Regions from separate parts of the Terrabacter sp. R4-6 genome, predicted to be linked through region 1. Evidence: predicted binding sites of a transcription regulator. Region 1 holds the regulator's gene; the other holds the start of a gene.
The links. The regulator LexA, encoded in region 1, represses DNA repair genes until DNA is damaged. The targets are predictions, from matches to a motif close to TCGAACANNTGTTCGA.
Positions count from the first base shown of each region.

Region 2: the regulator LexA is predicted to act here: its motif matches at 13,441-13,456, upstream of ACSSS0_RS17760 (HNH endonuclease signature motif containing protein).

Region 1 is NZ_CP197224.1:4,108,584-4,123,673, reverse strand. Features, by position in the region: gene ACSSS0_RS19145 (MFS transporter) at 1-1,204, opposite strand, end outside; gene ACSSS0_RS19140 (ArsR/SmtB family transcription factor) at 1,201-1,851, opposite strand; gene ACSSS0_RS19135 (sensor histidine kinase) at 1,983-3,260, shown strand; gene ACSSS0_RS19130 (hypothetical protein) at 3,157-3,852, opposite strand; gene ACSSS0_RS19125 (alpha/beta hydrolase) at 3,849-5,597, opposite strand; gene ACSSS0_RS19120 (hypothetical protein) at 5,648-5,947, opposite strand; gene ACSSS0_RS19115 (LysM peptidoglycan-binding domain-containing protein) at 6,266-6,679, opposite strand; gene lexA (transcriptional repressor LexA) at 6,908-7,633, shown strand; gene ACSSS0_RS19105 (hypothetical protein) at 7,741-8,676, shown strand; gene ACSSS0_RS19100 (phosphotransferase) at 8,680-9,723, opposite strand; gene ACSSS0_RS19095 (Sir2 family NAD-dependent protein deacetylase) at 9,707-10,669, opposite strand; gene ACSSS0_RS19090 (LysR family transcriptional regulator) at 10,754-11,701, shown strand; gene ACSSS0_RS19085 (gamma-glutamyltransferase) at 11,767-13,290, shown strand; gene ACSSS0_RS19080 (class I SAM-dependent methyltransferase) at 13,370-14,695, shown strand; gene ACSSS0_RS19075 (DUF1295 domain-containing protein) at 14,701-15,090, shown strand, end outside.
Region 2 is NZ_CP197224.1:3,820,629-3,835,718, reverse strand. Features, by position in the region: gene ACSSS0_RS17810 (SpoIID/LytB domain-containing protein) at 1-2,396, shown strand, start outside; gene ACSSS0_RS17805 (FAD synthase family protein) at 2,459-2,860, opposite strand; gene ACSSS0_RS17800 (glycosyltransferase family protein) at 2,931-3,905, opposite strand; gene ACSSS0_RS17795 (CDP-alcohol phosphatidyltransferase family protein) at 3,905-4,711, opposite strand; gene ACSSS0_RS17790 (CDP-alcohol phosphatidyltransferase family protein) at 4,708-6,612, opposite strand; gene ACSSS0_RS17785 (ABC transporter ATP-binding protein) at 6,609-7,364, opposite strand; gene ACSSS0_RS17780 (ABC transporter permease) at 7,364-8,134, opposite strand; gene ACSSS0_RS17775 (CDP-glycerol glycerophosphotransferase family protein) at 8,323-9,543, opposite strand; gene ACSSS0_RS17770 (glycosyltransferase family 2 protein) at 9,603-10,595, opposite strand; gene ACSSS0_RS17765 (acyl-CoA dehydrogenase family protein) at 10,664-11,827, opposite strand; gene ACSSS0_RS17760 (HNH endonuclease signature motif containing protein) at 11,902-13,401, opposite strand; SAM riboswitch class IV at 13,633-13,752, shown strand; gene ACSSS0_RS17755 (bifunctional o-acetylhomoserine/o-acetylserine sulfhydrylase) at 13,843-15,090, shown strand, end outside.

The sequences.
Region 1 (15,090 bases):
CGGCCGTGAGGACGGAGGTGGCGGCCGCGAGCGCACCGAAGGCCGGGATCGCGAGCGGCACCAGCGCCATGTCGCCGAGGCTCGAGACCGACGAGACGCGTCCGAGGTGGCTCGGCGCGATGGTGCGCTGGTAGGTGCCGGACAGCCAGACCGACGCCGCGCCGGCCGCGACGCCGACGAGGAGCATCGACACCAGCAGGACGGCGCGCGAGCCGACGCCGGTCCCCGCGATGCACACGCCCTGCCCGACGAGGACGGCGAAGCCGGCGCGGGCCGGGCGGGCCACGCGCCACCGGATCCCGAGGACGCTCCCCGAGATCGCGCCGACCGCGAACGCGGCCTCGGCGGCGCCGAGCCAGGCCGGGCCCCACCCCGAGCCGCTGACACGCAGGGCGATCCCGAGGGCGATGACCGGCGAGACGAAGACGTTGAGGGCCGCGAGCCCGAGCACGAGAAGCCGGGCCGACTCGTCCCGACGCAGGTATGCCGCCCCGTCCCTCAGGCTGGCCGTCCACGACGAGAGGGGCACCCGAGGCATCCGGAAGCGTGGACGCACCACGACCGCGAGGACGGCGGCGACCGCGAGGAAGGTGACGGCATTCGCGAGCATGGCCCCGGCGGGGCCGAACGCGGCCACGGCCACGCCCCCGGCCGGGGCGCCCAGCAGGCGCGCGACGCGTCCCCCGATCTGGTTCCAGCCACTCACGGTCGCGAGGTCGGCGGGCCGCACGAGCTGGCGGGCGAGCGTGGCCCCCGCCGGCAGGGTGAGCCCCGTGGCGGTGCCGAGCAGGACACCCATCGTGACGAGGAGCGGTGCGCCCTTGACTCCGGCGGCCCACGCGGCTGCGCCGCCGAGCAGCACCACCGCCTGGGCGAGCCGGCCCGTCACGAGGATGCGACGGGTGTCCCACCGGTCGGCGATGACCCCGCCGAGGAGGACGAACACGGCCTGCGGCAGCGTCTCGGCCCCGAGGACGACGCCGGCCATCGCCGGGGACAGCGTGTGCACCGCGGTCCAGGCCAGCGCCACCGTCCACACGGCGTCGCCGAACCACGAGAGCGCCATCGAGCCCACCCAGGTCTGCACCATCCGGTCGCGGGTGACGGGCGGAGGTGCGGCGCCGAGGAGGGTCGGCTCGGCCGGCTGCGGGTCCGCGGCCGCGCGCGCGGTGAGGGTGGTCGTGGCGTCGGTGCGGTCGCTCACGGCTTCACCGGCCCGCTCGGGAAGACGCGCGCTGCGACGCGGACCGGGAGGCGCTCGGCGTCCGGGCGCGCCTGCGCGTCGGCACGGCACTCCTCGCTCCACTCGACGACGAGGTCGGTGAGCCGGCGACTCAGCTCGCCCATCTGGTCGACCGTGGCGGTGACGAGCGTGTCGGACGCGACCGACGCGTGCCGCACGTCGGGCGGGGCGGACTCGCCCTCGGCCAGCCACCGCTGGACCGCCCGCACGTGGTGGCGGAAGTTCTCGGCCTCCGCCGCCCCGGCGATCCGTCGCGCCACGGTCCCCTCGCCGTAGTCCGTGGCGTCCCACGAGAGCTGCCGAGGACGACTGCGCCACCAGCTCTCCCGGGTGTCCCGGGCCAGCTCCGGCGCCGGTTCGACGAAGCCGTAGCGGTGCAGCGTCCCGAGGTGGTGGCTCACCGAACCGGCCGCGAGGCCCGTGCGCTGTGCCAGCCGCCCGACGGTCGCCGGGCCCTCGACGGCCAGCAGCTCGCACAGCCATCGGCGCGTCGGGTGGTGGAAGGCCGTGAGCACGTCGAGCAGGGCGTTGCCCCTCTCGCTGCCGAGCTCGTCGCCGTCAGACGGACGAGTGGCGGTGTGGCGTTCGGAGGCGGTGCGACGTGGCATGCGACCCACCCTCAGGGTCCGCGGCCACGTTGCACAAGACTTCTTGTATAACTGGGTGGGCGTCGCCGACCACGAGACATGGCGGGGTGGGTTCTTGCCCTCGAGCGCCTCCATGACAGAGTCTGCCTATCGTGACAAACCGGACATCATCACCAGACGTCCTCGACCCCGCCCAGCGACGCGAGGACGCGTTGGCGGGCTACGACGTGCTCGGCAACGCGCCCGAGCGCGAGCTGCAGGCCCTGGTCGACATCGCGGCACAGGTGTGCGCCGTCCCCCGGGCGGCGATCAACCTCATCACTGCGACGCACCAGCAGCAGATCGCCACCACCGGCTTCGCCGCCTCGATCTGTGCCCGCGAGGACTCGATGTGCGCCGCCGTGCTCGAGCACACCGACCGGGTCGTCGTCCCGGACGCCAGCCTCGACGCCAGGTTCCGCGAGAACCCTTTCGTGACAGGCATCCTCGGCACCGTCCGCTTCTACGCGTCAGCACCACTGACCACACCGGACGGCGTCATCATCGGTCGCCTCTGCGTCTTCGACTCCCAACCCCGTGAGCTCGACGAGTCGCAGGAGGAGGCCCTCGTCGCCATCGCCGAGCGCGTCGTCGACGTCCTCGAGCTGCGCCTGCGCACCCGGGAGCTCGAGGACTCGCTCGCCGCACTCACCGAGACGAGGGACGAGCTCCACCGTTCCAACGAGGCCCTCTCGGTCTTTGCCGGACAGGTGAGCCACGACCTGCGCACCCCGCTCACCGCGATCATGGCGAGCACCGAGATGCTGGGCCAGCAGCCCGCGGTCGCTGCGGACGAGTGGTCCGAGCGTCTCGTCGCCACGGCCTTCCGTTCCGCGACACGCATGGCCGGCATGATCGAGCAGATCCTCGCCCACGCCAGGGTCGGGGCCGAGCTGCACCGCAGCGACACCGATCTCGACGGCGTCCTCTCCTCGGTGCTCGAGGACCTCGCCCCGACGCTCAGCGCCCGGTCGGCCACCGTCACGGCCGGCGCCCTCCCGACGCTGCCCGCGGACGGGCAGCAGCTCTACTCGGTGCTGCTCAACCTCGTGTCCAACGCCGTGAAGTACGCCCGGCCCGGTGTCGCTCCCCTCGTCGAGATCTCGTCGACGCGGGTCGACGGTTCATGGCGTGTCTCGGTGCGTGACAACGGGATCGGCATCTCGGCTGCCGACCGTGACCGCGTCTTCGGTCTCTTCAACCGGGTCGAGACCTCCGTCGACGGCAGCGGCATCGGCCTGGCCACGGTCAAGCGCATCATCGAGGCCCACGGCGGGTCGATCGGGATCAGCTCGGTGGACGGCCCTGGGACCGACGTGTGGTTCGAGCTCCCGGCGGAGCTGCCGGGCCGGGACGGTCAGGACCAGCCGGACGGCACCCGCGCGGACTGACCGGACGGCGCGCCCGGGTGAGCACGACGAGCGCGACGACGGCGGCCAAGGGGGCCCGCACGTCCATGAGGAGCACGTGCAGGACCGTGGCGACGTAGGCCCAGACCGCGGATCCGTCGTCGAGGGCCTCGCCCACGGCGAACGCCCCCGAGCGTGCGGCGTCGTCGAGCAGTACGGCCCCCGCGTGGGCCGCGGCGCCACCGATGGACGCGAGACCCGCCCACCGCAGTCGCGTCAGCACCGACCTCGTCGTCCGGGCCGCCCCCGTCCCGCCCGACGCCAGGAGCGGACCGGCTGTGCCGCCGCCGGCGGCCGCTCCAGAGTCGACCCGTGGCCGCAACCCCGGCCGGGACAGTGCGACGGCGAGGACGACCCCGAAGCCGACGACGCCCAGCAGTGCGCGGGGCGAGAGCGCGTACAGGGCCCCGTCTCCGGCAGCGGTCCCGCCGTCGATGACCCAGCCCACCGCGACGTAGGGCAGCGTCTGGAGCGCGACGAGCCACCCGCACGCCCAGAGGACGAGGCGATCTCGGCGGATCGCGACAGCCAGCGCCTCGAGGTCGCGGGTCGGGCCGTCGGCGACGGTCCTCACGGGACGAGCCTCGGCCAGCGCATCGGGTCGGTCCCCAGACTCGGGCCGGTCGTCGTGCACGCTCGTTCGTCGGCGCCCTGGAGCACCCGCAGGTCGGGACGACCCGCCGCGACGGCGACGAGGTTGCGCGCACTGTCGGTGCCGGCCCGGAGGTAGTCGGAGTGGCCTCCCGACGTGCGGCCCGTGTCGACGAAGTCGGATCGCGAGTGGAGCCAGTGGTTGCACCCCGTCCCGGACAGCTTCAGGGCGAAGGTCGAGAGCCGGGTCGCGCCGGAGACGTCAGCCGCCGACGTGCCGTGCACCAGCCAGCCGTAGCTGAAGACGTCGTCTCCCACCGCGCCGAGGACGTTGAGGGACCCGGGCTTGAGAGCCGTGCGGGCGACGTCGCTGAACGGCAGACCCGGCACACCGAAGACCGCGACGTCGTCGACAGCGCTCGTGCGCAGCGCGGCGTAGCCGGCCAGGGTCCCGCCGTAGGAGTGGGCCCAGAACGTCTGGTGGGCCGGTCGTTCCCGAGCCGCCTCGACGCCGGTGACGAAGTCGGACAAGGCACCGGCGTTGTCGCGGGCGAGCTTGGCGCTGAGGACGTTCCGGTCGACGGAGGTGACGATCTCGTGGACCTGCGGCGCGTCGTAGCCCATCCACGTCACGACCGCGACGTCCTCGCCGCGCGCCACCTCGCGGGCCTCCGAGCGCATCCGCACGAAGGTCTCGTCGTAACGACGCAGGTCGGCGCCGACCATGGTCGAGAGCCCACCGACGAAGGTGACGACGTGCTCGGCCCGGTCGACGTCGCCGACCGCGACGACCGCCTTGACGTCGGGCCCGGTCGCGTCGACGAGGAGCAGGCGCCGCTGTCCGCCGTCGCGCCGTGACAGCACGTCGCGCACCGCCTGCAGGGCCGCGACGTGCTCGGCCGAGCGGGTGCGCTCGGCGGCATTGCTCACGGACGCCCGAGCCTGCGCCTCACGAGCACGGGCCCGGGCTGCCTGCTCCGCTCGGGCCAGCAGGGTGAGGTTGGCCTCGTGGCGAGCGGCGGCGGGCACCCCGTCGCGGGGACCCACCCACTCCGGACGATCGCGGACGACGCGGCGCCGCTCCTCGTCGGTCAGGGACCGCCACCAGGCGGCGGAGGCGAACACCTCGCCGCCGGGTCCACCGGCCGCCGACTGCTCCGCCGGTGGGGGTGGCAGCGGCGCCGGGAGCACATGGGCAGCGGTCCCCGGCGGCGCGGTAGAGCCACGAGCCGCGGTCAGCAGTGCCCGCCACAGCTCGTCGTCGGTCTCGAACGCCGATCGTCGGGCCTGCGTCAGGCAGGCGTGCACCTCCACCCTCAGCAGCTCGTCGAGCCGGGCCCGGTGCGCCTCGCCCGCAGGGTCTCCGAGCGAGGCGCGCACCGGCAGGAAGAGGCGACCCTCACCGTCGACCCAGGCACCCTCGTCGGCGGCCCGCCGGTCGGCGCGACCGACGAGGTCGAGCGCGGACTGGAGGCGTGACGCGGCGTGCCCGACGGCGTGACCCGTCGCGGCGATGCTCCCCGCGAGCCTCCCGAGCCCGGCGACGACGAGACCGTAGCGGTCGACTGCTGCCGACGAGGCGGCACCGGACCACCGGGGAGCAGCCGAGCGACGCCAGAGCACGAGCTCGGCCAGACCGAGCACCCGGCACCGGCGCTCCTCGAGACGCCGACTCAGCTCGACCAGGGACTGCGGCCGGCAGGCGCGCAGGTCACCGACCGTCATCATCAGCGACGCGCTCGAACCGGTCCCGCCCGGGCTCCCCGGGCTCCCCGGGCTCATCGGGCGCCACCGGGCGACCGCACGGCCAGACGCGCCGCCTGCTCGACCGCGTCATAGGTGTCGGCCGCGGCGGCGAGGCAGCGACCCAGCTCGCGCAGCTCCCAGCGCATCCCGGCCAGCCGCGCCTCCCAGGCCGCCGCCACCTGACCGAGGCCCGAGGCGACACGACCCCCGGGCACCGCCGCGCCCAACGGCCGCAGCTCGGCGGCGATCTCCAGCCGTTGCACCCGCGCCAGCACCTCACCGATCGAGGTGGCGTCGTCGCGCAGCGCGTCGGTGTCCACGTCGTAGCGCATCCCCTGCTCCCTTCCCGAGGCAGCAACGCTAGGCCGGGCCCGGGACGGCGGGAGCCCGTCATCCACGGGACCGCGGTCGAGCCCGGTCGCGCGGGCGACCTTGCGCCACAAGGACGGCGCCACGGCCAGGGGTGGGGACAGCAGGACGCCGCACCCCCGGTCAGGGGTGCGGCGTCCGGGGCAGGAACGGCGGGGTCGAAGCGCCGCTACCGCCAGCCGCTGAAGGTGGAGCCAACGCGGCGGATCAGGAGGGCCGGGACCGGCGCAGCCGAGCACACGGCATACGACACGGGACGGGCCCTGGACGGGCTGGACGGGTCAGCGACCCGGGACGACGAGCTGCTGGCCGCTGTGGATCGCTGTGGTGCTGAGGGCGTTGGCGATCTGGAGCTCGACGACGCCCTCGGCCGTGGTCAGCTCGGGAAGCTCGCGGGCGGCGATGCCCGACAGGGTCTGGCCGGACTGGACCGTGATCGTGCGTGGCTCGCCCGTGGCCGACGCGAGCTGGCCCGCCAGGCCGACACCGAGGACGGAGACGACGCCCGCGACGAGGAGCGTGACGACGAGGCGGCCGAAACGCGTCAGGCGCATCGGCGGCCTCGCGGCACGGGCCGCACGCGCGGCCTCGGGCCCGGTGGGGACGAGGACGAGGCGAGGCCGGCCGGTCGACTGCGACCGCGCGGGCTCCTCGGTGTGCGGCTGACGAACGGCCTCGAGGACGATGGCGCTCATGGTGACCTCCCCTTGCTCCTGAACTGGCGAACACATGTTCGATAGAACGTCTGTACGAGTTGTAGCACGGATGTTCGACGAAGTCGAGACACGCATCGAACAGGTGTTTGGCAACTGTGTTCGAACTGCGTAGTCTTTCCTCACACCACAGACCTCACCAGCCACCACTGACACTGGCCCCACACCCAGCGTCACGACGCGGTCTGACGAGCCGACGAAGGGGACACCATGGGCGTGACCGAGCTTCCCGATCGCGAGACCGGCGACGGTCTCACCGTCCGCCAGCGGCGGGTGCTCGAGGTCATCCGCAACTCCGTCGACCGGCGCGGCTACCCGCCGAGCATGCGCGAGATCGGCGACGCCGTCGGCCTCGCCAGCCCCTCGAGCGTCTCGCACCAGCTCAACGCCCTCGTCGCCAAGGGCTACCTGCGCCGCGACCCGAACCGGCCGCGGGCCCTCGAGGTCGTCTCGCCCGACGCGAAGGCCGAGGAGCTCGGCTACCGCGGGGGCGACGCCACCGCGCCGCGTCCGCGCGGCGACCACTACGACACGGAGACCGACTCGGGCGATGCCCGCCCCGAGGCGTCGTACGTGCCGGTGCTCGGCCAGATCGCGGCCGGTGTGCCGATCACGGCCGAGGAGGTCGTCGAGGACGTCTTCCCGCTGCCCAAGCAGCTCGTCGGCGAGGGCGACCTCTTCCTCCTCAAGGTCAACGGCGACTCGATGGTCGAGGCCGCGATCTGCGACGGTGACTGGGTCGTCGTGCGCCAGCAGCAGCACGCCGAGAACGGCGACGTCGTGGCCGCGATGCTCGACAACGAGGCCACGGTCAAGACGTTCAAGCGCACCGACGGGCACGTGTGGCTCATGCCGCACAACCCCGACTTCTCGCCCATCGACGGCGACCACGCGACGATCCTCGGCAAGGTGACGGCGGTCCTGCGCCGGCTCTGACAGCGCCCGCTCCCCCACCGACGACGATGCCGTCGGCGCCCTCCGCGCCGACGGCATCGTCGCGTCCCGGGAGGCGTATCGGGTGAGGCGGCGACAGACTCTGACCCGTGAGCCCTGCGAAGGAGACCGCCATGGCACCTGGCCGCACCCGCGACGTCGTCCTCACCTACCGCTACCTGCGCGGCGCGATGATCGCGCTGCTGCTCATGCTGCTGCTCTCGGTCGGCTACCAGTGGTGGTGGGAGACCGACCACTCGTGCTGGCTCGGCTCGATCAGCGCGTACTACTACACGCCGGCGCGGACCGTCTTCGTCGGCTCGCTCTGCGCGCTCGGGGCCAGCCTCATCGCCTACAAGGGCCACTCGCCCGAGGAGGACGTGCTGCTCAACTTCTCGGGCTTCATGGCCTTCGTTGTCGCCATGGTGCCGACGGTGCCGGACGGACGGTGCGGGCCGAACGCGTACACCCAGACCCCGGCCGAGATCGCCGCGGCCGTGCGCAACAACATCTGGTCGCTCGTCATCGTCGCCGTGCTCGCGGCCCTGGTGGCCGCCTGGCTCAAGCGGGGCGCGATGACGCGCGACCCGTCCGAGCGGCCCACGGTGCGCTCGGTGGTCGTCTCCGTCGTGTGCGGTGCGGTCCTGCTCGGTGAGCTGACCCTCTTCCTCGTGCTGCGCGACCGCTTCATCGCGCTGAGCCACGGCGTCGCCGCGGGCACCATGGTGGCCGGGGTCATCGCCGTGATGGTCCTCAGCGCGCTGAGGGCCGAGGAGCGGCACCGGGGCGCAGCCGGGGCCGCGGGGGCGAGCGGGACCGCCTACAAGCGCATCTACATCGCCATCGCGGTCGCCCTGGCCGTCGCCCTCGGGGTGACGGTGCTGACGGCCCTGACGGTGAGCGGCTTCGACCACCTCGTCCTCATCGCCGAGGTCATCATCATCGTGCTCTTCGCGGCGTACTGGGGCGTGCAGACCAAGGAGCTCTGGGACTTGCGCGAGGCCGACGGCGCCGAAGCGCGGTCGGCCCGGTCGGTGGCCGAGTAGCCCTCAGGACAAAGGCGGTTCGTCGCCCAGGGCACCGAGCCACCAGGTGCCTGCATCGCCGTGCTCGACGGCCTCGGCCGGCGTCAGCGTCGCGGTGACCCGTAGCCACGACTCGGCCCGGCCGAGCCGACCGAGCCGCAGCGCGGACGGCAGCGCCGCCCGCAGCTCACCGGCCGGGACGACGTCGCCCCAGACCTCGAGCGCGGCGTCCCCCACCCGCCGCAGCCGGGGATCGTCGGGGGTGGTCTCGAAGCGGTGGAGCAGCACGTTGAGCGGGACGAAGAGCGCCGAGAGCGGGTGCGCGAGCAGGGCGTCGCCGAAGTCGAAGAAGCGCATCCCGTCCGCCGTCGCGAAGACGTTGCTGGCGTGGAGGTCGTTGTGCACGAGGCTCTCGGGCAGGCCGAGTGCCTGGACGTCCTCGGCCCACGCCGTGACCGCGGGGAGCAGGGCGCGCAATCGGTGCGCGACGTCGCCGGACATGCGGCGCGGGTCGTCCGTGGGCAGCCCCGTCAGGGACGCGACCCGCGCCTCGACGTACGCCGCCGCCTCGGCCGGGCACAAGCTCGTGACGCCCGCAGCGACGAGGTCTGACCCGTGGCCGACGAGGTCACGTTGGAGGCGCATCGCCTCTGCGGCGACTCGGCACCAGGCATCGACGTCATCGTCGTCGACCGTCTCGGCGAGGACGGGACCCTGGTCGGGGACGAGGTGCAGAGCCCGCTCGAGGTCGACCGCGACGACCGGGACGACCCGGCGGGGCGAGAGCCGGTCGAGCACGACGAGCAGCGCCGCCTCGAACGACTGGTGGTCGCAGTTCTGCTTGGCCCAGTAGGTGGCGCCGTTCGACGCGACCGCGCGCCACACCGTCGACCACGGACGCTGGTGCACCGCCTCGAGCGACACGAGGTCGGCGCCGAGACCGCCCAGGACCCCACCGACCCAGTCGCGCAGCTCGCCCTCGAACGCGGCCGAGGTCCAGCGGACGGACGGCCCGGGCCCGGACTCCGGGAGGGCGGCATACCAAGGAAGCTCAGTGCCCGAGAGCATCACGCAGCTCCGTCAGGGTCGTGCCGAGAGGCGCGTGGAGGCGCAGGGTGGCCTCGGCGTCGCCGCGCGTCGCCGAGCGGGTGACGATCGCGACGGGCACGTCGCGCTGGTGCGCGCGACGGACGAAGCGGTAGCCGCTCATGACCGACAGCGACGACCCGAGGACGAGGACGGCGCCGGCACCCTCGACGAGCGAGAAGCAGTGCTCCACCACCGCCTTGGGCACCGACTCGCCGAAGAAGACGACGTCGGGCTTGACGGTGTCGTGGCCGCAGACGAGGCAGCGCGGGGCGTGGAAGGACTCGACGAGCGCGTCGGCGAGCACGATGTCTCCGTCGGGACGCACCTGCTCCCCCCACTGCGAGCCCACCGCGTGCGCCGCCTCGGCGAAGCGGTCCATGAAACCGGGGTTGGCCTCGGTCATCCTCTCGTGCAAGCCGATTCGGGAGGTGTACTCACCGCACGTGAGGCAGACCGCGCGCTCGAGCGACCCGTGCAGCTCGATGACGTCGGTGGCGCCCGACGCCTGGTGCAGGCCGTCGACGTTCTGGGTGATGATCGGCCCGACGTAGCCCGCGCGCTGGAGGTCGGTGACGACGCGGTGGCCCTCGTTGGGAGCGGCGGCGTTGAACCGTTGCCAGCCGATGTAGCTGCGGGCCCAGTAGCGTCGACGGGCGTCGCTCGACCCGGCGAACTCGCCGTACGTCATCGGCTCGACGCGACGTGTCCCGTCGGGTCCGCGGTAGTCGGGGATGCCGGAGTCGGTCGAGAGCCCCGCGCCGGAGAGCACGACGACCCCTCCGCCGCTGACGAGGTCGACGAGGTCGTCGAAGCTGCCGAGGTCGTGCGTCCGGAGGGGAAGAGTGCGCGACGTGGACAGCCGGGTGGTCGCCGTGGTGACCGCCGCGGCCGTCGTCTGCGCGGGTATGCGGTCCGGCTGCTGCACCCGGTCAGCCTACGTGCCTCTCGGGGACCATTGCCTGCCGACCGGATCCCGCATGATTCCATAATCATCGGTTATGATCAGGGCATGATCGATGCTGCCGGCCTGCGGGTCATGAAGGCGATTGCCGACGAGGGAAGCTTCACGAGCGCCGCCAACGCGCTGGGCTTCACGCAACCGGCCATCTCGCAGATGGTCCGGCGCCTCGAGCAGCGCACCGGGACCGTCCTCGTCGAGCGCTACGGCCGCCAGGTCCGCCTCACCGAGGCCGGTCAGGTGCTCGCGCGCCACGCCGTCGGCGTCCTCGCCGCCCTCGACGCGGCCGAGGAGGAGATCACCGCGATCGCCGGCCTGCGCGCGGGACGCGTCCGCCTCCAGGCCTTCCCCAGCTCGTCGGCGACCCTCGTGCCTCGCACGCTCGCGATCCTCAAGGCCCGCCACCCCGACATCACCGTCACCTTCACCGAGGCCGAGCCGCCCGAGTCGCTCGCGGCCCTGCGCAACGGCGACTGCGACGTCGCGGTCGCCTTCGCCTACGAGGGAGGCGACCTCGGCGAGCTCGAGGAGGACCTCTCGCTCCTCGTGACGCGCCGGCTCATGGACGACGAGGTGCGTCTCGTCGTCCCCGGCACGCACCCGCACGCCGACGACGCGGCCGCCTCCCTCGCCGACTTCTCGGACGAGGAGTGGATCGCCGGCTGCCCCCGCTGTCGCGGCCACCTCCTGTCGCTCGCCGACACCGCCGGCTTCCGCCCCAACGTCGCCTTCGAGACCGAGGACTACGTCGCCCAGCTCGGGCTCGTCACGGCCGGGCTCGGCGTGGCCCTCGTGCCCGACCTCATCCTCAACGCGGCCAAGCACGACGAGGTCGCGACCCTTCCCCTCTCCCCCGCGTCGCGCCGGCAGATCCTCGCCGTGACCACGCCCGACCTGCAGCGCGTCCCCGCCGTCGCCGCTGCGCTCGACGCGCTCTGCGAGGCGGCCGGGGCCGACCCGCTCGTCTCCACCGCCGAGCTCGTCGGCGCCAAGGCCTGAGGGCCGACCACTCCGGCAACCAGCACCACCACGCGCCCGGCCACGACCCGGCATACGGTGGCCTCATGACCAGGGTCGCCCTCGCCGCTCCCAACGCCTCCGCGCTCGACGCCGGTCTCGAGGTGGCCGCCGAGGGTGGGAACGCCGTCGACGTGGCCGTCGCCGCATCGGTGGCCGCCATGAGCACCGAACCGGGCGTCGTCAGCCTCATGGGCGGCGCCTTCGTCAACGTCTGGCTCGCCGGCGCCGAACCGGTCGTCATCGACGGCAACGTCGAGATGCCCGGGCGCGGCCTCGACGCGTCGGCGTTCGGGCACGGCGTGCGAGAGGTGCGCACCGACTACGGCGGCGGCGTGGCGATCGGGGCGGGCCACGGCTCCGTCGCCAACTCCGGCGCGCTGCAGGCGCTCTCGGCGGCACGGGACCGCTTCGGAGTCGTCCCGTGGCGCCGCCTCGTCGAACCCTCGGCGCGGGCGTGCCGCGAGGGCTACCGGATCGGCGCGGCCGCAGCGCTCTACCTCGGCCTCGTCCGCGAGAGCCTCTTCGGCGACGACCCCGAGGCGCACGCGCTGGTGACGGGGGCCGACGGGGGTCCCCTCGAGCCGGGCGAGACCTCGCTCAACCTCGACCTCGCCGACATCCTCGACCTCCTGGCGGCGCAAGGCGTCTCGCTCGTCACCACGGGCGCCGTCGGACATGTGCTCGTCGACGACATGGCCGCGAACGGCGGGCTCGTCACCCAGGCCGACCTCACGGCATACGCGCCCGTCGTGCGCAGCCCCACGATGCGGACCGTCGGGTCGTGGCGCATCGCCCTCAACCCGCCGCCCTCCGTGGGCGGCCCGATGCTCGCCGTCATGCTGGGAGAGCTCGCGCGGCACGAGCACTGGACGTGGAGCGAGGTCATCGAGATCCAGCGCCGGGTGCTCGCCTACCGCCTCTCGGTCCACGACCGGAGCCACGACCTCGAGGCCGACGGCCACGCCCTCCTCGAGGCGGTCGAGCGATACGGCCTGCCGGGCCTGCCGACATCCGCCTCGACGGCCCACGTCTCGGTCGTCGACGAGCACGGAAACGCCTGTGGCATCACGATGTCCGCCGGCTACGGCGCCGGCATGGTGATCCCGGGCACGGGCATCCTGCTCAACAACGCGCTCGGCGAGCCTGAGCTCAACGGGCTCGGGCTCCACGCCGTCGCGCCGGGCACGCGTCTCGCGTCCAACATGGCGCCGACGACCGGCCGCAGCGCCAGCGGTGGGGCGCTCGCCGTCGGCTCGCCCGGCGCCGACCGGATCACGACCGCGCTCATGCAGGTGCTCGGGCGGGGCCTGCTCCGCGGCGACGACCTCCAGCACTCGATCGACGCCCCGCGGCTGCACGTGCGCTTCATGGCGGACGGCTCCCCCCGGGTCGAGCACGAGCCCTCCGACGACATCGCTGCGGCCGTGCAGGCGAGCGGCCTGCCCTCCCACCACTACCCCGGACCCCACATGTACTTCGGTGGCGTCGGTGCGGCCGTGCTCGGTCCGGACGGCCTCGTCGCCGCCGGGGACGCGCGACGGGAGGCAGCCATCGGGGTATCTCCATGAGGACCTGCCGAGCGGTCCCATCCGGGACGCGGCCGGCACCGAATCATCTCGAGTCGACCCCCAACGAGAGGCCACCCCGATGACCATGACCGACGACCGCCCCGACGCTCCCGCCCCCTCCACGGCGTCCTCCCGTCCGAACGGCATCGCCGCCCGGCTGGCGGCCGTCGTCGAGCCCCTCTTCGGCGGGCAGCTGCCGGTGCGCCTCAAGGCGTGGGACGGCACCGTCGCCGGACCCACCGACGCCCCGACCGTCGTCCTGCGCGACCCGGCCGCCCTGCGCCGCCTCGTGCGCCACCCCGGCGAGCTCGGTCTCGCGCAGGCCTACGTCACCGGCGAGCTCGACGTCGAGGGTGACCTGCTCGACGGCTTCCGGCGCGTCTGGTCGACAGCCCGCACGCTCGCGGGTGGGCGTCCTTCGGCCGGCACGGTGGCCGCCGTCGCGAAGAACGGCATCCGGACCGCGTTCGACCTCGGGGTCGTCGGACTGCCGCCCGAGCCTCCCGTCTCGCAGGCCCGCCTCCGCGGTCGGCTGCACACCAAGACCCGCGACCGCAGTGCCATCGAGCACCACTACAACCTCTCCAACGACTTCTACTCGCTCATCCTCGACCCGCACATGGCCTACTCCTGCGGCTACTGGACGAGCACCGAGCCCGGCTACACCGTCGAGGACTCCCAGCGCGACAAGCTCGACCTCGTGTGCCACAAGCTCGGCATCGAGCCCGGCGGCCGGCACCTCGACATCGGCTGCGGCTGGGGCTCGCTGTCGCTCCACGCGGCCGAGAAGTTCGGCGCCCAGGTCGTCGGGGTGACGATCTCGAGCGAGCAGAAGGCCTTCATCGACGAGCGGATCCGCGAGCGTGGCCTCCAGGACCGCGTCGAGATCCGGCTCCAGGACTACCGCGAGGTGCCGGACGGCCCCTTCGACACCATCTCCTCGATCGAGATGGGCGAGCACGTCGGAGAGAAGAACTACCCGACGTTCACGGGCCAGATCCACCGTCTGCTGCGACCGGGTGGCCGCGCCCTGATCCAGCAGATGTCGCGCACGACGCGTCCGGGCGGCGGTCCCTTCATCGAGGCCTTCATCGCCCCCGACATGCACATGCGCCCCGTCGGCGAGACCGTCGACCTCATCGAGCAGGCCGGCCTCGAGGTGCGCGACGTCCACGCCCTGCGCGAGCACTACGTGTGGACCGTCAACGCCTGGTACGACACGTTCGAAGCCAACTGGGACCGCGTCGTCGCCATGGTCGGCGAGGAGGTCGGCCGCGTCTGGCGCCTCTACCTCGTCGGTGGCGCCCTCGCCTTCGAGGAGGGTCGCATGGGCGTCGACCAGATCCTCGCCGTCAAGCCGACGGCCGACGGCCGCAGCGGTATGCCGCCCGTCCGGGCCGGGTGACCACCGTGACCTCGGTCTGGGCGACCATCGCCCCCGGTGTGGCTCCGGCGGCCGAGGCCGCCGGCTTCGACGGCGGCGCCTTCGGGCGCACGCTGCTGCTCACGGCCCTCGCGGTCGTCGTCGTCCTCGGCATCACCTTCGCCGTGGCGATGCGCGTCGGCAAGCAGGCCGTCATCGACGTGACCTGGGGGCTGGGTTTCGTGGCGATCGCGCTCACGGCCTTCGTGACGAGCGGCGGTCATGGCGACGCGCTCCGCCGCTGGCTCGCGCTCGTGCTCACCGCGCTCTGGGGACTTCGTCTCGCGGCCCACATCTTCAGCCGGTCGCGCGGCAAGGGCGAGGACCCGCGCTACGAGGCGATGTTGAAGCGCGCCGACGGCAACCCGAGCACGTAC
Region 2 (15,090 bases), 290 kb from region 1:
TCTACGCCTACCACACCCAGAGCCAGGGCTGGTGCGACCTCGGCTACCAGCTGCTCGTCGACCGGTTCGGTCGCGCCTACGAGGGCCGCAAGGGCAGCCCCACCGGCTTCGTCCAGGGCGCCCAGGCCGGCGGCTTCAACGCCGAGACGACCGGCATCTCCGTCATCGGCGACTTCACGTCGGTCCCCTTCCCGGCCGCCACCCAGAGCACCGTGACCAAGCTCGTCGCCTGGGAGGCCGACCGCTCCCTCTTCGACCCGACAAGCTCGGTGACCCTGACCTCCGCGGGCAACTCGAAGTTCGACCCGGGCGAGAGGGTGACGCTGCCGCGCACGATCGGCCACCGCAACCTCAGCCTGACCGGCTGCCCGGGCGACACGGCATACGCCCAGCAGCTGCCGGCGATCCGCAGCAACGCCGGCACGATCTGGCGCGACGGCCAGTGGGACCCCCAGCCGGCCGTCACCGCCGTCGAGACGTACGCGCTCCCGGCCTCCTCGACGTACGCCCTCTCGGGCCGCGGGTTCGGCCACGGCGTCGGCCTCTCGCAGTGGGGTGCCTACGGCGCGGCCACCAAGGCCCTGACGTGGCAGGCGATCGCCGGCTTCTACTACCCCGGCACGACGCGCACCTTCCAGAGCGACCCGACCCTGCGCGTCTGGCTCTCGGCGGTCGGGACGTCCGGCGTCCAGCTCTCCCAGCTGAGCGGGCTCGTCGTCAGCGACGGCACCCGGACCTCGTCCCTGTCGAGCTCCTACCGCTGGCGGGTCGTGCCGGAGGGCTCGGCCGTGACGCTGCAGGCGAACTCGGGCTCCGGTTGGGCCCCCGCGACGAACTGGCGCGGCTCGACGAAGCCGCTGACCGTGAGCCGCCCCTCGACGTCGTCGATCCGGGTCCTGCTGCCCAGCGGCACCCAGCGCGAGTACTCCGGCTCGGTGCGCGTCGTGCCCGTCTCGGGCAAGGCGTATGCCGTCAACATCCTCGGCTTCGAGCGCTACACCCGGGCCGTGGTGCCCGTGGAGATGTCCCCGAGCTGGCCGGCTGCCGCCCTGTCCGCCCAGGCCGTCGCGGCGAGGACGTACGCCGCCCACTCACGGGCGGCCGCCGGCTCGCGCGTCTACGACATCTGCGACGTCTCGTGCCAGGCGTACAACGGCGTCGCCGACTACAGCTCGACGGGCACCCTGGTGCGCCGCTACGAGGACAGCCGCTCGACGAACGCCACGGCGGCGACCGCCGGCACCGTCCTGACCTACGGCGGCAAGCCGGCCTTCACCCAGTACTCCGCCTCGAACGGGGGTCGCACCGTCAGCGGCGGCACGGCCTACCTCCCGGCGAAGACCGACCCCTACGACGGCGCCGTGGCGTCCTCGGCCAACCCGGGCCGATGGACGTTCTCGCTGCCCGCCGCCTCGGTCCAGAAGGCCTTCCCGACGGTCGGGACCCTGCGCACCGTTGCCGTCGGCTCCCGCTCGGGCGGCGGCGGCACGGGGACGTGGGGCGGGCGCGTGGCCTCCGTGACGGTCACCGGGTCGGCCGGCACGAGCACGGTGAGCGGCGAGACGTTCCGCACCCGGCTCGGTCTGCGCAGCACGTGGTGGACCGTGACGTCGGCCCCAGTCCGGTCCGTCCCGATCTCACCGCGCGATGTCACGGGTGAGACCCTGCCCGACGTCATCCTGCCCTACGGCTCGACGCTGAAGACCGTCAGCTACACCGGCTCGATGGCCTTCACGACGAAGCAGATCCTCTCCGGCGGCTTCAGCGGGATGCGAGCCGCGGCGGCCGTCGGGCCGTGGAGCCAGGACAGCCTCGGGGACGTCGTGGCCATCGACGGTGCCGGCACCGCGTGGTACTACCCCGGGCTCGGCAAGAGCGGCCTCAACGCGGGCCGCTACCAGCTCGCGACCGGCTGGGGGTCGGTCAACCTCGTGGTCCCCGTCGGCGACTGGGACGGCGACGGCAAGACCGACATCGCCACCCGGACGACCGACGGTCGACTCGTACTGCACCGGGGCGACGGCACGGGACGCATCGTGTCGAGCGCGACGATCGGGACCGGATGGAGCGGCCTGAGCCAGGTGACCTCCGGCGAGTACGACGGCGACGGCCGACGGGACCTCGTCACGGTGCGCGCCAAGGACGGCGCCCTCGTGCTCTACCCGGGCAACGGCACCGGCGGCTTCCGCTCCCCCGTCGTCATCGGCTGGTCCGGCTGGAACGCCATGAGCGCCGTCCGTGGCGTCGGGGACATCACCGGCGACGGGCGAGACGACATCCTGACCCGACGCGCGAGCGACGGGAAGCTGCTCGTCTACCGCGTGCAGGGAGCGGCCCGGCTCACGCCGCCGCTCTCCGCGGGGACGTATGCGTCGACGGCCGCCTGGGGGCAGTGAGGCCGTCGTCGGCGGGACCCGGGACCGGGTGCATCGGTCCCGGGTCCTCTGCGCGACCGGCCTCAGCCGAGGCTGGCGATGTGCTCGATGAGGCCCGTGGTCGACACCGAGGGCGTGCGCGGCAGGTAGACGACCTCGCAGACGTCGCCGACCCAGTCGAACTTGCCGGCCCAGTCGTCACCCATGACGAGGACGTCCGCGCCGTGCTCGACGATGTAGTCGCGCTTGAGCTCGAGCGACTCCTCGACGAAGACCTCGTCGACGACCTTGAGCGCCGAGATGATCTCGAGGCGCTCGTCCTGGTTGAAGACCGGCGGCCGGCCCTTCTTCGCGATGTTGAGGGCGTCGGCCGAGACCCCGACGACGAGGCGGTCGCCGAGCTCGGCGGCTCGCTGGAGCACTCGGACGTGCCCGACGTGGAAGACGTCGAAGGTCCCGAAGGTGATGACGGTCCGCTGGCTCACTCTTCTCCTAGGGCAGGTGGACGGGTGGGGAGGCCCACCGCGTCGTCAGCGAGGGTACCGGTCCCCGTGCTTAGCGACGAGCCGCCGCGGACTCGGCGGCCCGCACCGCGTCGGCGAGCGTCGTCTGGGCGAGACCGCTGCCGTCGCTCACGGGTCCCCCGTCGGTGACGGCGGTCGCGAGAGCACGCGCCTCGAGCGGGGCCAGCACGACCCCGGCCGGCCGGGGTGCCGCGTCGCTGGCCACGACGGTGGCGCCGGCAGCCTGGGCCTCCCGGACGATGACGGAGTCACCGTCCCAGCTCGTGGGGCGCAGGAAGGTGCCGACGCGCGACAGGACGGCCGACACCTCGTCGGCGCTCGAGTCGAAGGCCACGGTCAGCCACGGCTCCGCGTCGGCGAGACGACGGAGCGCCTCGACCTCAGGCGTGTCGTTGCCGTAGGCGAGGACGGTGAGCGTCGCGTCGCCCCAGCGCTCGCGCACGACGCGGGCCGTCTCGATGCCGAGCAGCGCGTTGTAGTGCGGCAGCCCGGCGTTCGTGGCGAGGGCGAGGGCGTGCGGCTCCCGCTCGTAGGGGCTCGGCACCGGTGCCGCGGACGAGTCGAAGGGCGTCACGACGGTGATGCGGGCGCGCAGGGCTGCGGGGAGGATCGCCCCGATCTCGTCGTTGACGGCCCAGATCTCGTCGTAGGCGTACAGCGCGAGCACGAGAGCCCGCCGCCGCCAGGCCGTCATCCGCGCGACCTGCCCGCCCGTGGAGCCCGAGTGGAGCACGAGGACGGTGCGACCGGGCAGCAGTGCGAAGGCCGGCGCGAGCAGCATGGCCCGCCACAGGCGCGTCAGGTGCAGCAGGTGGAGGGACCGTCGGGCCAGTCGTGGCAGCATCGCGGCCGCGCGCCGGGCCGAGCCGGTGTCGACGTAGGAGACCGGGATCCCCTCGGCACGCAGGACGGACGTCAGCTGGGCATGGCTCGTGCGCACGCCGCCGACCTCGCCGTGCTCCTGGGCCCACTGGACCACGGGCAGCGGCGTGGCGTCGGCCGACATCAGTCGAGCCTCGAGCTGGACAGCACGCCCAGCAGGTGACCCCCGGCGGTGACGACGATGAGCGGCACCATCGCGACGACGAGGACCTGCGTGCCGAGCAGGTCGCCGTGGACGGCGTCGACGACGGCTGCGACGAGCGCGAGGATCGAGGCCTCGACGGCGACGAACGCCCGGAAGATCGGCACGTAGTCGAAGGCGCGCCGCAGCCGCGCCATGCCCGACGCCTTGGGGCGGGCCGTGCCCTCGACGTCCTCGAGCGGCGGGCGTCCGGTCTTGGCCCGGGCCACGTGGACGAGGTCGGTGAAGGCCTTGTTGAGCAGGACGCCGAGGGCCACGAGCATGCCGAGCGCGGTCCAGCCGCCGACGTCGCCCGGCGCCGACAGGCTCCACCCGTCGGCCCGCAGCCCGATCGCGACGGGGATCGCGCCCTCGGTCACGTAGTGCCCGATGCGGTCGAGGTAGATGCCGGCGGGCGAGAACCGCTGGCGCCACCGGGCCACCTCGCCGTCGGAGCAGTCGAGCAGGATCTGCAGCTGCATGGCGACGACGGCGACGATCGGGCCGACGAGGCCGCCGAACGGGATGGCCAGCGCGCCGACGAGGCCGGTGAGGATCATCAGCCAGGTCACGCCGTTGGGCGAGATGTGCGTCGGCAGGAGGGCGCGCGTCGCGTAGATCGAGAGGTGACGGATGTAGAGCGCGCCGGCCCAGTGCTCCGCGTTGTAGCGGGCGATGTGCTCGGGCGGCTGGGCGACGGCCTTGAGCTCGGCGATGCTCGGGCGGTCGTTCGTCGGGTCGTGCGTCACGAGGAGCCATCCTGCCGTGTCGCCGGGCTCGACGCCGCATCGGCCGGCGCCCCGATGACCGCGCGCCACGCGCGGGCCGACTCCGCGGCATACGCACCGAGGAGCAGGACGGCGCCGACGAGCAGCGGCACGGCGGGGCGGTCGGTGAAGCCGCCGATGACGGCGAGGACGACGACGCGACCCTCGACGCCGAGGGTGGCGCGCACCAGGGAGAGCGGCGTGCCGCGGCCGGTCTCGCGCAGCCGGTAGACGTTGTCGTAGACGTGCCAGCACACGGCGGCGAGCCAGGCGTAGGCGGCCGCGCGCGCGACGGGGTCCCCGCCGGCGGCGAGGAGCAGCGCCGCCGCCTCGACGGCGACGAGCAGGCCGGGCACCTGCCAGGCGAGCCTGCTCCGGCCGGTCGGTCGCGGCAGCACGGCGAGGTCGACGAGGTGCGGCAGCGTGGGGTCCGGCTGGTCGGCGCGGAAGCGGTCTCGCCCGGTCAGGGCCTTGCCGAGACGTCCCACCTGGGTCCAGGCGAACGCGAGGGCCGACGCGATCCCGAGCGCCCACAGCAGGAAGGCGGGGCTGAAGACGAGGAGCCCGACCGACATGACGAGGTAGCGCTCGGCGATGGGCAGGTGCAGCACCTGCTTGACGTCGCGGACGACGCGGGCGCGGCCCCTCGGGGCGGGCGGCACGTCGGTGCGAGCTCCCTGCGCTCCCCCGTCGCCCGGCACGTCGAGTGCCCGTGGCACGACCGGGCGGGCCGACAGGGCACGGTGGCGCATCGCGTAGGCGAAGTCCTCGGCGTGCCGGGCCGCGAGGAGGGTCAGGACGACGATGGCGAGCCACCACAGGTCGTCGCCGCGGCGCGCTGCGACCCAGGCGACCGCCGCCACGAGGGTGAACTCCTTGATGCGGTCGCTGACCGCGTCGAGCCACCCCCCGAGCGGGCTGTAGCGACGGGTGAACCGGGCGATCTCGCCGTCGACGCAGTCGACGACGAGCGACGCCTGGAGCAGCACGGCGGCGAGCACCCACGTCCAGCGCGTGTCGACGGCCGCGAGACCGCACGCCATGAGGCCGAGGAAGAGGCTGACGAAGGTGACGACGTTGGGCGTCCAGCCGCGCCCGAGGCCGTATGCCGTGAGGCGCCGTGAGAGCGGACGGATCGCGTGCGTCGAGAAGACCCCGTCGTTGCCGCGCGACGCGGCCCGGAGTCGCTGCTGCCACGCGGACCCGGCGGCACCCGGACGCTGCTCGTGCCCGCGCTCGACGGTGACGTGGGCCAGGGGCAGGGCGGCGACCGGGACCGTGGCGTCGCGGACCACGGCCAGGAGCGCCAGGTCGAGGGGCTGCATGCCGGGCTCCCGCGCCGACTCGCTCGTCGCCGCCGCGCGCAGGACCTCACCCGCCCGGGCCCGGTGGGCTGCGGCGACGCGGAGGATCCCGGCGGCATAGGTCGTCGGTCCGCTGACGACGTGACGCACGGTCCCCACGGAGGTGACCCGCCGGGACACCGGGTCGACACGCACGGGGGTGAACCCACCCGGTGCCTCGTCGGACCCGTCGCCGCGCAGGTCGGTGACCGGGCCGTCGACGACCGCCGCCGAGGTCACGTCGCGCGGGCCGTCCAGGACGTCGAGGAGGGCCACGGGGCTGATCCGCAGGTCGTGGCTGACGAGGACGAGCGGGACGTCTGCCGACCTCGCGGCCGCGTCCGCCGCGGCCGCGAGGGCCGAGGAGACGTCGTGCCCGTCGCTCGGGCCGGTGAGGTCGGTGAGGCCGAAGGGCTCGAGCGACTCGAGCAGGTCGGTCACCGGGGCACCGCCGAGCACGACGAGGTCACCACCGGACGACCGGCCGTGCACGGCCCGGGCACGAGCGTCGCCGACGAGCGGGCGCTCGTCGAGTCTCACGAAGCGGCGTCCGCGTCGGCGTCGGCGTTGTACTGGGCGATCACCTCGTCGATGGGGCCGTCGTCCTTGAGCTCGCCCGCGCGCAGGTAGAGGCCGCGCTCGGAGAAGCGGCGCAGGTCGTGCTCGCTGTGCGACACGAGGAAGAGGGTCTTGCCGCCCGACAGCATGTTCTCCATGCGCTGGTAGCACTTCTCGCGGAACGTGCGGTCACCGACGGCGAGCACCTCGTCGACGAGGACGACCGGCTGGTCGAGCGTCGTGATGAGCGCGAAGGCGATGCGCACCTGCATGCCGGACGAGAAGTGCCGGAAGGGCATGTCCATGCCCGCCTGCACCTGGGGTCCGGCGAAGTCGACGATCTCGTCGTAGCGGGCGTCGATGTCGCGCTTGGTCAGGCCGTGGAGGCCGGCCGCGAGGTACACGTTCTCGCGCGCGCTGAGGTCTCCGAGGAAGCCACCCGTCAGCTCGATGAGTGGGGCCACCCCGCCACGGATCTTGGCATGGCCCTCGTCCGGGAGCATGACGCCGGCGATCATCTTGAGCAGCGTGCTCTTGCCGCTGCCGTTGCCGCCGACGAGACCCACGGCCTCACCCTTGTTGACGTCGAAGGAGATGTTGCGCAGGGCCCAGAACGTCTCGTTGGTCGCCCCGGACCTGCCCTTGAAGACCATCTCGCGCAGCGACATCCGCCGCCGCCGCGAACGGTAGAACTCGATTCCCAGGTCTCGGACCTCGATCACCGGCTTGGCCATCAGATCTCCTTGAGCACGGCCGGCTCGAGCCGCTTGAACACGAACGCCCCGGCGAGGAGCAGGACGACGGTGAGGACGCACGCCGACGCGACCGAGAGCAGGTTCATCTCACCCTTGAAGAAGCCGGACCGGAAGAGCTCGAGGATGCCGCTCATCGGGTTGAGAGCGAGGACGGTGCGCAGGGTCGGCGGTGCCATGTCGGCGCTGTAGAGGACCGGTGTCGCGTAGAACGCGAGCCGCAGCACGATGCGCACGACGCGCGCCATGTCGGTGACGAGCACCGTGACGGGCGCGAGGATCATGCCGATCCCGACGGACAGCAGGAAGGTCAGCAGGAGGGCGACCGGGATGAAGACGAGCGTCCAGTGCAGCTTCGTCTGGCCGGTGGCCACGTAGTAGATCGTGAACGCGATGATGACGGGGAGCGTGAGGATGAACTCGATGCCCTTGGCCAGGACGACCCGCACGACCCACAGCTCGCGGGGCAGGTTCGCCGAGCGCACGAGCTTCGACTCGGACAGCAGCGCCCTGGAGGTCTCCGACATGTTGGAGGCGAACCACTGCCAGAGGAAGAGGCCGGTCACGAGGTGGAGGAAGTAGGGCTGGTTGCCGCTCGTGCGCGCCGTGAAGATCACGGTGAAGACGACGAAGTAGACGAGGGCCATGAGCAGGGGGTCGAGCACGGTCCAGATGTAGCCGAGCACGCTGCCGGCGTAGCGGACCCGCAGGTCACGCTCGACCAGGGTGCGCAGCACTTGGCGTTTGGCCATCAGGCCTCGGAACTGGGACACGCCGATCATGCGCGCAGACCACCTTCTCCTTCGTGCTCGGGGGCCCTCTGCATCCAGGGCCGGGCTGGGCGATCCCCTGCCCGATCCTCGCCGAAGTCTAGGGGTGCTCGCCGTGTGCCGCGTCCAGGCCCGCGCGGGGCGCGTGGCGGGGCACGGTCAGGACGGACTCAGGTCTGGTGCACCATCCGGTCGACCCGCGCGTCGATGAGCTCGGTCGCGGCCTGCACGAAGCGCTGTGTCGCCGCGCCCGGGCTGGTGTCGCCGAAGTAGTGACGCACGACCTCGGCACGCGAGTCCTCGGGGGCCGACATCGCGTCGTCGAGGATGCTGACGATCTCGCGGGCGCGGTCGACCTCGACCATGGGCACGCTCGTGTTGAGCCGGGTCGGCTCGACGTCCGCGAGCGGGCTCGCGGGACGCGTCAGCACGAGCGGCTTCCCCGTGGCGAGCCAGTCGAGGGCGACGGCGGAGATGTCGGTGACGCACGCGTCGAGGCGGGCCAGGTGCCAGCCGAAGGCCGTCTCCGTGTCGACGAGGTGCCCGGCCGTCGGGTCGGCGTGGTTGGCCTCCGCGACGAGGCGGGCCAGGTGGGTGGACGCCGTGCCGTATGCCGGGTCGAACGTCCCGGAGCGCGGGTGCGGTCGGTAGACGACACGGAACCTGCGGTCGGCGAGCAGGCTGGTCAGCAGCGCCGCGCCGTGGCTGGCGATCGACCCGTAGGCCATGCTCTGGCGGTCGCCCTCCCAGGTCGGGGCGTAGAGGACCGTAGTGCGCCCGTCGTCGGGCAGCTGCGGCGCCTCGTAGGTCACGTCCGCCTGGGGCCGACCGATCTCGACCGCCCGCGTGGCGACGTCGAACTCGACGAGCGCCCCGCGGAGGCGCTCCGCGGCGGCCGGTCCGGCGATGAACACCCGGTCGTAGGCCTTGAGCTGGTTCGAGGCCATGTAGGACTTGTCGCTCTCGCCGTGGCTCACGAACACGTGGGCCGGGTCGGCGAAGCGGAGCATCTGGAAGTTGCGGACGTTCTGGTTGACGTAGAGCACGAGCCCGATCTCGTGTCCCGCCATGAAGGCCTCGATGTCGGTGACGCGCGGGCCGTGCACGACGGGGAGCGGGCACTCGTCGAGCAGCAGGCTCGTCGTCTCGGGCATGCGCGAGATGACGACCACGGGCTGCGTCTTGGCGAGCTCCTGCAGCGGGGCGTACCACTGCCGGATCTGGTAGAGGTTCACCGGGTCGTCGGAGAAGTAGACGGCGCACCGGAACGGGGCGTCGGCGCCCGGCTCGAGGCCGGATCGCTGCAGGCGCTCGGAGAGCCTGCGCTTGGCCAGCTGGCGGCGAACGACCTGTTGGCCCAGCTGCACCAGCAGCTTCGCGTTGTCGAGCACGATCGACGTCCCTTTCCGATGCGGTGTCGTGAGGTGAGGTCGGGCGGTGGCGCCCTGGGTCAGCGCTTGAGGCGGCTCGGGCTCGTCAGGAACCCTATGCCCCACGACCAGTGCATCGTCGCCAGGACGACCGGCGTCACCGCTCGGGTCGCGGGTGACTCTCCCCTGCTGATGGCGAGGCCTCCTGCGGTCACGCCCGCGGCATACGCCGCCGGGACGAGCCAGGCAGGCGCCCAGACGAAGCCGGCGATCGTGGCCACCGTGGTGACACCGACCATGGTCGGTGGTGCGAGGTAACGCGGGTTGATGGTGCCCTCGTGGTGACGGGCGACGACGCGGCGCCAGCGTCCGTAGTGGAAGTACTGCTTGGCCAGGGCCTGGACGGACGCACGAGGGCGGTAGGTGACCTTGAGCGCCGGGGTGAACCACACCTTGCCGCCCGTCTCGCGGATGCGGTGGTTCATCTCCCAGTCCTGGGCCCGGGCGAAGTGCGGGTCGTAGCCACCGACCCGCTCGAGGGCTGCGCGGCGGAAGACTCCGAGGTAGACGGTGTCGGCGTCACCGGCCTCACCACCGGTGTGGAAGCGTGCGCTGCCGACGCCGAGCGGGCTGCGCATCGCTGCGGCCACGGCGCGTTCGAAGGGCGACGTCCCCTGGGCGTCCATGATCCCGCCGACGTTGTCGGCGCCGACCCGCAGCAGCTCACCGACCGCGACGCTGATGTAGTCGTCGGGGATCTCGGCGTGGCCGTCGACGCGGACGATGACCTCACCGGTGCTGGCGCCGATCGCGGCGTTGAGCGCGTCGGGCGTGCGACCGGTCGGGTTGGCCACGACCCGCACGCGGGCATCGGCTGCGGCCAGCTCGGCGGCGACCTCGTCGGTGCGGTCCGTCGACGGCCCGAGCGCGAGGACGACCTCGAGAGGTCCGGGGTAGTCCTGCGCGAGGATCATCGCGACGGCGTCGCGAAGGTGCCTCTCCTCGTTGAGGATCGGCATGATGACGCTGACCGTGGGCTGGGGGTCCGGCTGGGGGTCAGGACTCAGGTCCACAGGCGTCCTTCTCGTCGTCGGGTGTCATGGCGCGATGGCCCGGCCTCCCCGCGCGAGCGGCGCCCAGCCTACTTGAGGACCTGGCGGGCCATGACCAGGCGCTGGACCTGGTTGGTGCCCTCGTAGATCTGGGTGATCTTCGCGTCACGCATCATCCGCTCGAGCGGGAAGTCGCTCGTGTAGCCCGCCCCGCCGAGCAGCTGCACGGCATCGGTCGTGATCTTCATCGCGACGTCGGAGGCGTAGCACTTGGCGGCTGCGCCGAAGAAGGTGAGGTCCTTGTCGCCACGCTCGGACTTGGCGGCCGCGACGTAGACCATCTGACGGGCGGCCTCGAGCTCCATCGCCATGTCGGCGAGCATGAACTGGATGCCCTGGAAGTCGGCGATGCGCGTGCCGAACTGCTTGCGCTCCTTGACGTAGGCGACCGCCTGGTCGAGGGCGCCCTGGGCGATGCCGACGGCCTGGGCCCCGATGGTGACGCGCGTGTGGTCGAGCGTGCGGAGGGCGATCTTGAGGCCGTCGCCGACCTCGCCGACGACGCGGTCGCCGGGGATCCGCACGCCGTCGAAGATCAGCTCACGGGTGGGGCTGCCCTTGATGCCGAGCTTGCGCTCCTTCTCACCGAACGTGAAGCCCTCGTCGGACTTCTCGACGACGAACGCCGTGACGTTGCCGCCGCGGGGTCCGTCGGGGTCGGTGACGGCGAGCACGGTGTAGTACTCCGACACACCGGCGTTGGTGATCCACGACTTCTGGCCGTTCAGCACCCAGCCGTCGCCGTCCTGGCGGGCACGGCACTTCATCGCGGCCGTGTCGGAGCCGGCCTCGCGCTCGGACAGGCCGTAGGAGAAGGTCGTCTCGCCCTTGGCGAGCGGCGGCAGGTAGCGGGCCTTGACGTCGTCACTGGCGGCGAGGATGAGCGGCAGCGACCCGAGCTTGTTGACGGCCGGGATGAGGGACGCGGAGGCGTCGACGCGCGCGACCTCCTCGATGACGATGCACGTCGCGAGGGCGTCGGCCCCGACACCGTCGTACTCCTCGGGCACGTGGGGGGCGAAGAAGTCGGACGCGACGAGGGCGTCGTGCGCCTCCTGGGGGTAGCGCGCCTCCTCGTCGACGGCCGCGGCGTACGGGGCGATCTTGTCCTCGGCGACCGCGCGGACGGCCTCCCTCAGGGCCTCGTGGTCCTCGCTGGTCCGGAACAGGTCGAAGTCGGCATTCGTGCTCACGGATCGTGATCCTACTCGCGAGTTCGGTTTAGTAGGACGTCCTCGTGATTCACGCCACGGAGGCTTCGACCGGGTCAGAAGGGCGGCGACTCGTCGTCGGTCGCGGAAGGGGTCTGCGGGGTCGGGCTCTGGAGGCGTCGTGCGTCGGGAGGGTCCGGTGGGGAGACGCCGGCGCGCCAGTTCTTGGGGTGGGTGGTGTAGCTGCGGCCGGTGAGGGTGGTCCAGGTGAGGCCGTGGTCGGTGTCGGGTGCGGAGGTCCAGGTGCCGGTGGTCTTGAGGTTGTGGTGGAGGCGGTGTTTGGCGTGGAGGTTGTCGGTGCTGGTGGGTCCGGTGGGCCAGGGGGTCTCGTGGTCGAGGTCGCAGCGGGTGGCGGGGACGTGGCAGCCGGGTCCGCGGCAGGTGCCGTCGACGGCTTGGACGTGCTCGAGGACGGCTTGGGTGGGGCGGTAGGTGCGGGTCGGTCGGGTGAGGGCTCGGCCGGTGCGCAGGTCGACGGGCAGGGTGGCCCAGACGGAGCCGGGTCGGGTGATGATCTCGCGGGCGTGGGTGGCGGTGACCCAGCCGTGGCCGGGCAGCTCGCACGCGGTGTCGGACTGTCCGGTGGCGACCTCGAAGGGCACGACGATCCACGCCAGCGATGCCGCCTGACCAGCGGCCGCGTGGGCGGGAGCGGGCTCGGTGGTGCCCGATCCGCGCAGGAGGGCGTCGGTGGCGAGGTCGGCGCGGAGCTGGTCGAGGCTGCGCGGGTCGCCCGCGACGCGCAGTCCCCGTGCGCTGGTGTCGAGGCGGTCCATGACCGCGGCGACGGACGCGGCGTCGGTGGTGACGGTCAGACAGCCCATCCCGTCGTCGGTGACCCGGCCGAACACCCCGCGTCGGGCCCGGGCGTGCGCGTGCCGCTCGGCGCTGCCCCGGGCATCGACCGAGGCGACCGCGCGCCGCAGCCGGGCGGTGAAGGTGCGCTGCGGGACGGGCTGACCGTCCCGGGACGGGGCGAGCACCGCGTCCGTGACGATGGCGAGGTCCGCGTCCGGGAGCGGGCCGGTCTCGGAGGCGACCTGCAGCACCCGGTGCAGCGAGGTCGCCCCGGCGCGGAGCGCGCCGAGCAGCGCCCGGTGCCGTCGCGGGCGGGTGGCCACCGCGAGCCGGCGGCCGACCTCACCGGTGCCGACGCCGGTCGCGAGCGCGATCTCCTCGGTGACGACCCGCTCGGGAGAGACCCGCGCGGACACCCGGGCGGCGGCACCGGCGGGCAGGGCCTGGATCTGCTGGGCCTCGATGGTGGCCAGTGCGCCGTACGCGGCGAGCAGGTCGGCCTCGAGGCGGGCCTTGGCGACCTCGAGCGCCTGGATCTCGGCGAGCACCCGCTCCCCGGCCCGCGCCAGCCCCTCCAGCGCCGCCGCCGCTCGGGCCCGCCCGCGCCCCGCGCGCAGCCGCTCCAGGACGGGGTCGAGGACGGGGTCGAGGGTGCGCGCCCAGTGGTCCGGGTCGGAGGACCATCGGGCACGCAGCACCGGCCAGGGCCCTCCGGAGCGCGCGCCGGGCGGCTCGACCGGTGACGGGGTGAACGGCACGGTGAGCCTCCTCTCGATGGTCCTTGCCTCTCCCTCGATGAGAACACGTGTTCGAACGACTCGCAAGACCCGCTGGCACATCTGTGGACAACGAACTCCTCTGCCCTGCAAGCGATCCCACCCGAGCCGGCACTTCCCAACACGCGCCAGGCGCCCACGCCGGTGACGACGCGTCCACGATGAGGACACGCCCTCCCACGTGGCGGACACGCATACGTAGACTCGCCGGTAGGTCATGAGCGCCAGCGACAAGCCCCGGCTCGCTGGCCGGCAACCCTCCAACCGCGGTGGGGTGCCCCGGGTGAGGACCTGGCCCGTCGACGCCACCCGGCGCGCGGGCAAGCGCGGAGAGCCTCTCTCCCGCACCGACCCGTCGGTGCACGGGGCCCGGTGACACGGGACCCCGGTCAGCGACACGACCCAGGAAGAGCAGGACGACCGATGACCGAGCCCAACTGGTCCTTCGAGACCAAGCAGATCCACGCCGGCCAGGCCCCTGACAGCGCCACCGGAGCGCGCGCGCTGCCGATCTACCAGACGACGAGCTACGTCTTCAACGACACCGACCACGCCGCGAACCTCTTCGGGCTCAAGGAGTTCGGCAACATCTACACCCGCCTGATGAACCCGACGACCGACGTCGTCGAGCAGCGCATCGCGGCGCTCGAGGGTGGCGTCGGCGCCCTGCTCGTCGCCTCGGGCCAGGCGGCCGAGACCCTCGCCGTGCTCAACATCGCGGAGGCCGGCGACCACGTCGTCGTCTCCCCCAGCCTCTACGGCGGCACCTTCAACCTCTTCAAGCACACGCTGCCCAAGTTCGGCATCGAGGTCGGCTTCGTCGAGGACCCGACGTCGATCGACTCGTGGCGCGCTGCCATCCGGCCCAACACGAAGCTCCTCTTCGGCGAGACCATCGCCAACCCCAAGAGCGAGATCCTCGACATCGAGGCCGTCGCGGCCCTCGCGCACGAGCACGGGGTCCCGCTCGTCGTCGACAACACCGTCGCGACGCCCTACCTCATCCGCCCGATCGAGTGGGGAGCCGACGTCGTCGTGCACTCCGCGACGAAGTACCTCGGCGGCCACGGCACCTCGATCGCCGGTGTCATCGTCGACGCGGGCAGCTTCGACTTCGGAGCCGACCCGGAGAAGTTCCCCAACTACAACACGCCGGAGGAGAGCTACCACGGGCTCGTCTTCGCCCGCGACCTCGGCGTCGGCAGCACCCTCGGGGCCAACCTCGCCTTCATCCTCAAGGCGCGCGTCCAGCTGCTGCGCGACCTCGGCCCCGCCGCGTCGCCCTTCAACGCGTTCCTCATCGCCCAGGGCATCGAGACGCTGTCGCTGCGCATCGAGCGCCACCTCGAGAACGCCCACAAGGTCGCAGCCTTCCTCCAAGGGCACGACCAAGTCGAGAAGGTCGTGTGGGCGTCCTTGCCGGACAGTCCTTTCCACGCCCTGGCGGAGAAGTACACGCCGCGCGGCGCGGGTGCCGTGCTCTCCTTCGAGATCGCGGGCGGCCTCGAGGCGGGCAAGAAGTTCGTCGAGGCGCTGACCCTGCACAGCCACGTCGCCAACATCGGTGACGTGCGCTCGCTCGTCATCCACCCCGCGTCGACGACGCACTCCCAGGGCCCCGACGAGGACCGTCTGGCCGCCGGCGTGACCCCGGGCCTCGTGCGCCTCTCG